Regions from separate parts of the Comamonas sp. NLF-1-9 genome, predicted to be linked through region 2. Evidence: predicted binding sites of a transcription regulator. Region 2 holds the regulator's gene; each other region holds the start of a gene.
The links. Region 2 encodes HrcA, which represses chaperone genes, less so after heat shock. Its sites were predicted from a motif close to TTAGCACTCNNNNNNNNNGAGTGCTAA; they were not measured.

Region 1 (2,195 bases), 930 kb from region 2:
TGCAGCGTCATGCCGCCAGAGCCGTCGTCGTTGACGTTGAGCCAGCGCTCTTCGACGATGCGCCGGCTGCGCTCGTCGAGCTCCTGCAGCGCGGTGGCGATGCCTTGCGTGGCCAGGGTGTCGCGCTGGCGCGATTCGATCACCCGCGTCGGCTCGTAAGCGGCGTCGCTGAGGTAGGAGATCGGGCCGAAGCTCTGCTCGCCGTCGTCGCTCGGGGCCGGGTCGAGCAGCACGTCGCCGCCCGACATGCGCGTTTCCATCTCCATGACTTCTTCGCGCTTGACCTTGAGCTGCTCGGCCATGGCGTCGATCTCGTGCTCGGAGAGGGTTTCGCGGTAGGTTTCGGCGTTCTCGGCCTCGGCCTTGAATTCCTGCTTCATCGAGCGCAGATTGAAGAACAGCTTGCGCTGCGCCTTGGTGGTTGCCACCTTGACCATGCGCCAGTTCTTCAGGATGTATTCGTGAATCTCGGCCTTGATCCAGTGCATGGCGTAGCTGACCAGGCGCACGCCCTGGTCGGGGTCGAAGCGGCGCACGGCCTTCATCAGGCCGATATTGCCTTCCTGGATCAGGTCGCCATGGGGCAGGCCATAGCCCAGATATTGCCGCGAGATGGAAACCACCAGCCGCAGGTGCGACAGCACCAGCCGGCCCGCAGCCTCCAGGTTGTTGTCTTCGCGCAGTTGGCGTGCAAAACGCTGCTCTTCGTCGAGCGTGAGCATGGGCAAACGATTGACCGCGGTGATGTATGCGTCCAGGTTGCCCAGCGGTGGCACCATGGCCCAGGGGTTGGCAGGCGTCAGGGCGGTGCTGGTACGGGCTTCGGACAGTGTCATGGGGGGCGGTCCTTTCTGTGTCTTGGTCTAAATGTTAGCACTCGCTTAGGTAGAGTGCCAAAACCGAAGTTCCCCCGAATGTCAGGTTCCGAAGGGTGCCTAGTGCGGGCAAATGGCGTGCGCGCCCGGTGGTGCGCCGGGCGTCGCGTGCCTTTCAAGCGGCGGGTTGGCCTGCGTCGGGCGCGGCTGGCGGTCAGCGCGGCGCTGGGGTAGTCTGGCAGCGGCCACACGCTGGCCAAACCATGAACGAAACCAAGCCTGCTGCGCGGCAGTGGGCCGTGAATGAGGAGCCAGGAGCGATGCTGGGACTTGAGACTATCGCGATCGTGAGCACCACGGTCGCACAGGCGCACGATGCCGAGCGGCTTGCGGCCCTGGCGCTGCAGCAGCGCCTGGCGGCCTGCGTGCAGGTGGCGCAGGTGCAATCGCATTACCGCTGGAAGGGCGCGCTGCAGCGCGAAGCCGAGTGGCGGCTCGACGGCAAGACGACGCAGGCGCAGGCGCCGGCGCTGCTGGCCTTGCTGCGCGCCCACCATCCCTACGAACTGCCCGAGCTGGCGGTGCACACCTGCGAGGTAAGCAACGCCTACGCCGACTGGGTGCGCGCCGAAACCGGCCAAGCCCTGCCCGGTGCCGGCTAGGCTTGAGCAGCGCGCGGCCGCGGCCCCGAAGGCAATGCCGGCGCCGCTTCAGAGCTGGGCGCGCACGGCCACCTCGAAATCGGCCAGCGGCACCGGGCGGCCGAACAGATAGCCCTGAAACTTGCGGCAACCCTGGTCGAGCAGCAGCGCGTGGTGCGCCTGGGTTTCCACGCCTTCGGCCACGACGGTGAGTTGCAGCGAGTCGGCCAGCGTGATGATGCTGCGCGCAATCGCCGCATCGGTGGGGTTGTCCAGCATGCCGCGCACGAAGCCCTGGTCGATCTTCAGTTCGGACAGCGGCAGGCGTTTGAGGTAGCCCAGGCTGGAGTAGCCGGTGCCGAAGTCGTCGAGCGAGAGCCACAGCCCCAGCGTGCGCAGCTGCTGCATGATCTCGATCACGCCCTGCACGTTGCTCAGCAGCACGCTTTCGGTCAGCTCCAGCCGCAGCCGCTCGGGGTTGGCGCCGCTGCGCGCAAGCAGACTGGCGAGCTCGCCGGCAAAACCCTCCTGCAGGAATTGGCGTGCGCTGATGTTGAGCGACAGGCTCAGGGGGCGCAGCTCTGCCTGGGCCTGCCAGCGCGCCTGCTGCTGCATGCCGGCCTGCAACACCCATTGGCCGATTTCCATGATCTGCCCGGTCTCTTCGGCGAGCTGGATGAACTGCGCCGGCCCCACCAGGCCGTGCACCGGGTCGTTCCAGCGCAGCAGCGCCTCGGCG
Region 2 (2,195 bases):
GCCCGCTGGTTGGCGACGAAGTCGCCGTCCACCTCGATGCGCAGCTCCACCATGCCCGAGGTCGAGCCGCGATTGACCACCACGTCGTTGAGTGCCAGCGCCTCGAACACGCAGTCGCGCCCGCGCAGCACGCTGCCGTGCATCAGCGGGCGCACATCCTCTTCATAGGCCCCCTCGAGCATGGGCGCGAGCATGGCCTCGAAACCTTCGAGCGCGATGTCGGTGATGAAGCCCAGCCGCCCCTGATTGATGCCTATGAGCGGCGTGCCATGGCGCGCCAGACGCCGGCCCACGCTGAGCATGGTGCCGTCGCCGCCCACCACCAGCGCCAGGTCGCAGTGGCGCCCGATCGCGTCCAGGTCGTGTGTGGGAAAGTCCCGCAGCTTGACATTGACCGCGGTTTCATCGTCCAGCGCCACCTCGCAGCCGTGCTGCAGCGCGAAGGCGGCGATCTCGCGCACCGCCTTGCACAAGGTGTCGGGCACGCTGCGTGCGCGCGACTTCTGGTACTTGCCGATCACGGCGATGCGGTGGAAGATGGATTGCATGGCCTTGATTACAACACCCGCTGCGGGCCGGTATGGCTTGCTATGGTAAGCGCTGGTGCGGTGCTCGGGGGCGCGGAGCGGGGTGCGGGCCGCGACTGGCCCTAGAATGAAACGCATGCTGGACGAGCGTGGCAAATTGTTGCTCAAGGCGCTGGTGGAGCGCTACATCGCCGAGGGGCAACCGGTCGGCTCGCGCACGCTGTCGCGCGCCTCCGGGCTGGAGCTTTCGCCGGCCACGGTGCGCAACGTCATGTCCGATCTGGAAGAGCTCGGCCTCATCGCCAGCCCGCACACCTCGGCCGGGCGCATCCCCACCGCCAAGGGCTACCGCCTGTTCGTGGACACCATGCTCACGGTGCAGAAAGAGCGTCTGCCGCACCTGCAGATCAAGCCCGAGCAGCCGCAAAAAGTGATAGCGCATGCGGCGCACATGCTCTCCAGCCTGTCGCAGTTCGTCGGCGTGGTGATGGCGCCGCGCCGGGCCTCGGTATTCCGGCACATCGAGTTTCTGCGGCTGTCGGAGCGGCGCGTGCTCGTGATCATAGTCTCGCCCGACGGCGACGTGCAAAACCGCGTCATCTTCACCGAGACCGACCCCAGCCAGTCGCAGCTCGTCGAGGCGGCCAACTTTCTCAACACCAACTACGGCGGCCTGACCATGGAACAGGTGCGCGAGCGCCTGAAGAGCGAAGTGGACAGCCTGCGCGCCGAGATCGTCCAGCTCATGCAGGCAGCGGTCAACGCCAGCAGCGAGGCGCTGGACGAATCGCAGGACGAGGTCATCATCTCCGGCGAGCGCAACCTGCTGGCGGTGAGCGACTTTTCCAGCGACATGGACAACCTGCGCCGCGCCTTCACGCTGTTCGAACAAAAGACGCAGATCCTGCGCCTGCTCGACATCTCCAGCCGCGCCGAGGGCGTGCGCATCTTCATTGGCGGCGAAAGCCAGGTGGTGCCGTTCGAAGAGCTGTCCGTGGTCAGCGCCCCCTATGAGGTCGACGGCCAGATCGTCGGCACGCTGGGCGTGATCGGCCCGACGCGCATGCCCTACGACCGCATGATCCAGATCGTGGACATCACCTCGCGCCTGGTTAGCAACGCGCTGAGCCACAGGAGCTGAACCACTACAATGCGCCCGGCCCGCCTTGCGCGGGCCATGCTTTCGGGCCGTTAGCTCAGTTGGTCAGAGCAGAGGACTCATAATCCTTTGGTCGTTGGTTCAAGTCCAACACGGCCTACCAGGACCGCAAAAAGGAACCCCGCTACATGAAACGTAGTGGGGTTTTTTCTTTCCCGCAGTCTCCGGCTCCAGTGGCGCCCATGGGCCCCCGGCGTTTGGACGGCGCGGCGGGACCGCTAATAATCGCCGGGTTCCCGCATCGTTTCGCTGCCTGCCCGCCTTTGCTCCATGTCCGATACCGCCGACAGCTTGCCCCAGCCGCTTGGCATGTCTGCGCCGGCCGACGGTGTCGGCGGGCTGCCGGCGCAGTTGCGGGCGGCGGCGTTGGGGCCGACGCACCTCGTGCGTTACCTGAAGGTTTTTGCGCGGTTCGATGCCGCTGGGCGCGCGCTGCCCTCGTGGAACTGGGCCGCGGCCGTGGCGGCGCCTGCGTGGTTGGCGTTTCGCGGTCTGTGGTCCTGGCTTGG
Region 3 (2,195 bases), 230 kb from region 2:
ACCAAGACCGCCGCCTACGGCCACTTCGGCCGCGACGAACCCGAATTCACCTGGGAGAGAACGGACAAGGCCGCGCTGCTGCGTGCAGCAGCGGGGTTGTAAACCTTGAAGGTGCGCAGCAACTTCAAGCGGCCTTGCACCACAAGCCGCGCTGCTGCGCGTGGCCGCCGACACCATGGACCCGTACCGTTTTGACATTGCCGTACTGATAGGCCGCTTCCAGCCGGTGCACAGTGGGCATCTTGCGCTGCTGCAGGAAGCGGCGCGGCAGGCGCGCCTGGTCGTCGTCGTGCTGGGGTCGGCCTTTCAGGCGCGCACGCCGCGCAATCCTTTCACCTGGGAGGAACGCGCAGAGCTGCTGCGCGCGAGCGTTGAAGCGCCGCTGCGCGAGCGCCTCGTCACCTGCCCGGTGCGCGACTACTACGACGAGCCGCGCTGGGCCGATGCGGTGCGCCGCGCCGTCGCACAGCACGCGGGCCCCGACGCGCGCGTCGCGCTCGTCGGCCACTTCAAGGATGCAAGCAGCGAATACCTGCGCGCATTCCCAGGCTGGCAGTTGCTGAGTCTGCCGCGCATGGGCGCGATCGACTCGTCCCAGTTGCGCGATGCCTGGCTGGGTGCCGCGCCAGGCGAGGTAGCGGGTGCGCTCGCGCCCTTTGCAGAGCAGGCGCCGCCCGCCACGCTCGCGTTGCTGCGCCGCATGGCCGCGCAAGCTCCCTACCGCTACCTGCAGGCGGAGTGGCGCATGCTGCGCGACTACCGCCAGGCTTGGGCGGGGGCGCCCTACCCGCCCGTCTTCGTCACCGTGGACGCGCTGCTGCGCTGCCGCGATCAGGTGCTGCTGGTGCAGCGCGCCCACGCGCCGGGCCAGGGTTTGTGGGCGCTGCCCGGCGGCTTTCTGGAGCCGCGTGACACGCTATGGCAATCCTGCGTGCGCGAGCTGCGCGAGGAAACCGGCTGCGCGCTCGCGCCAGAGCGCCTGGCCCAGGGCCTGCGCTCGGTGCAGGTGTTCGACCACCCCGACCGCAGCCAGCGCGGGCGCACCATCACCCACGTGCACCACATCGATCTGTGTGATACCGCGCCGCCTGCGGTGCACGGCGGCGACGATGCGGCCCAGGCGCGCTGGGTCGCGCTGCACGAGCTGCCCGGCATGGAAGCGCAATTCTTCGAAGACCATTTCCGGATCCTCGACCAGTTCCTGCACCTGCTGTGAGTGTCTCGCCGCGCGCGCGGGCGCACGATGAAATCCTGCGCGCGGGCCTTGAAAACGGTCCAAACGCCCTTATGATTAGCACTCGTTGGGTTTGAGTGCTAACAGCGCGACACCCAAGCGCGCATGGCGGCCCTCAGGGGCCGCTTTTGCGAACCCTCTTCAACCAGTGAATTTCAGGAGTTGCCATGAAACTTCGTCCTCTGCACGACCGCGTGGTCGTCAAGCGCCTCGAAAACGAAACCAAGACGGCCTCGGGCATCGTCATTCCCGACAACGCCGCCGAGAAGCCCGATCAGGGTGAAGTGCTGGCCGTGGGCCCGGGTCGCAAGAACGACAAGGGCGAGCTCGTCGCCATGGGCGTGAAGATCGGCGATCGCGTGCTCTTCGGCAAGTACAGCGGCCAGACCGTCAAGGTCGACGGCGAAGAGCTGCTGGTCATGAAGGAAGACGACTTGTTTGCCGTCGTCGAGAAGTAATCAACTCATCAATTCATAGCTCCAAGCGCTTGTCAGCAAAGCGTTTGAGGCTGATTTCATTCATATTTTCAGGAGCCAAACATGGCAGCAAAAGACGTAGTTTTCGGCGGTGACGCACGCGCCCGCATGATGGAAGGCGTGAACATCCTGGCCAACGCGGTCAAGGTCACGCTCGGCCCCAAGGGCCGCAACGTGGTGCTCGAGCGCAGCTTCGGCGCCCCCACGGTGACCAAGGACGGCGTGTCGGTCGCCAAGGAAATCGAGCTCAAGGACAAGCTGCAGAACATGGGCGCCCAGCTCGTGAAGGAAGTCGCGTCCAAGACCAACGACATCGCCGGTGACGGCACGACGACGGCCACCGTGCTGGCCCAGGCCATCGTGCGCGAAGGCACCAAGTACGTGGCCGCCGGCCTGAACCCGATGGATTTGAAGCGCGGCATCGACAAGGCCGTCGTGGCGCTGGTCGAGCAGCTCAAGCAGGCCTCCAAGGCCACCACCACCAG

Region 1: rpoH (RNA polymerase sigma factor RpoH) is a predicted target of HrcA. The motif match lies at 871-897, and genes of this name have one in related genera.
Region 3: groES (co-chaperone GroES) is a predicted target of HrcA. The motif match lies at 1,292-1,318, and genes of this name have one in related genera.

Annotation. Positions count from the first base shown of each region.
Region 1 is NZ_CP078069.1:372,136-374,330, forward strand. It holds gene rpoH (RNA polymerase sigma factor RpoH) at 1-836, opposite strand, end outside; gene cutA (divalent-cation tolerance protein CutA) at 1,079-1,477, shown strand; gene KUD94_RS01760 (EAL domain-containing protein) at 1,526-2,195, opposite strand, start outside.
Region 2 is NZ_CP078069.1:1,301,766-1,303,960, reverse strand. It holds gene KUD94_RS06335 (NAD kinase) at 1-548, opposite strand, end outside; gene hrcA (heat-inducible transcriptional repressor HrcA) at 664-1,668, shown strand; tRNA gene KUD94_RS06325 (tRNA-Ile) at 1,713-1,789, shown strand; gene KUD94_RS06320 (SPOR domain-containing protein) at 1,957-2,195, shown strand, end outside.
Region 3 is NZ_CP078069.1:1,530,457-1,532,651, forward strand. It holds gene metK (methionine adenosyltransferase) at 1-102, shown strand, start outside; gene KUD94_RS07425 (bifunctional nicotinamide-nucleotide adenylyltransferase/Nudix hydroxylase) at 176-1,216, shown strand; gene groES (co-chaperone GroES) at 1,402-1,692, shown strand; gene groL (chaperonin GroEL) at 1,774-2,195, shown strand, end outside.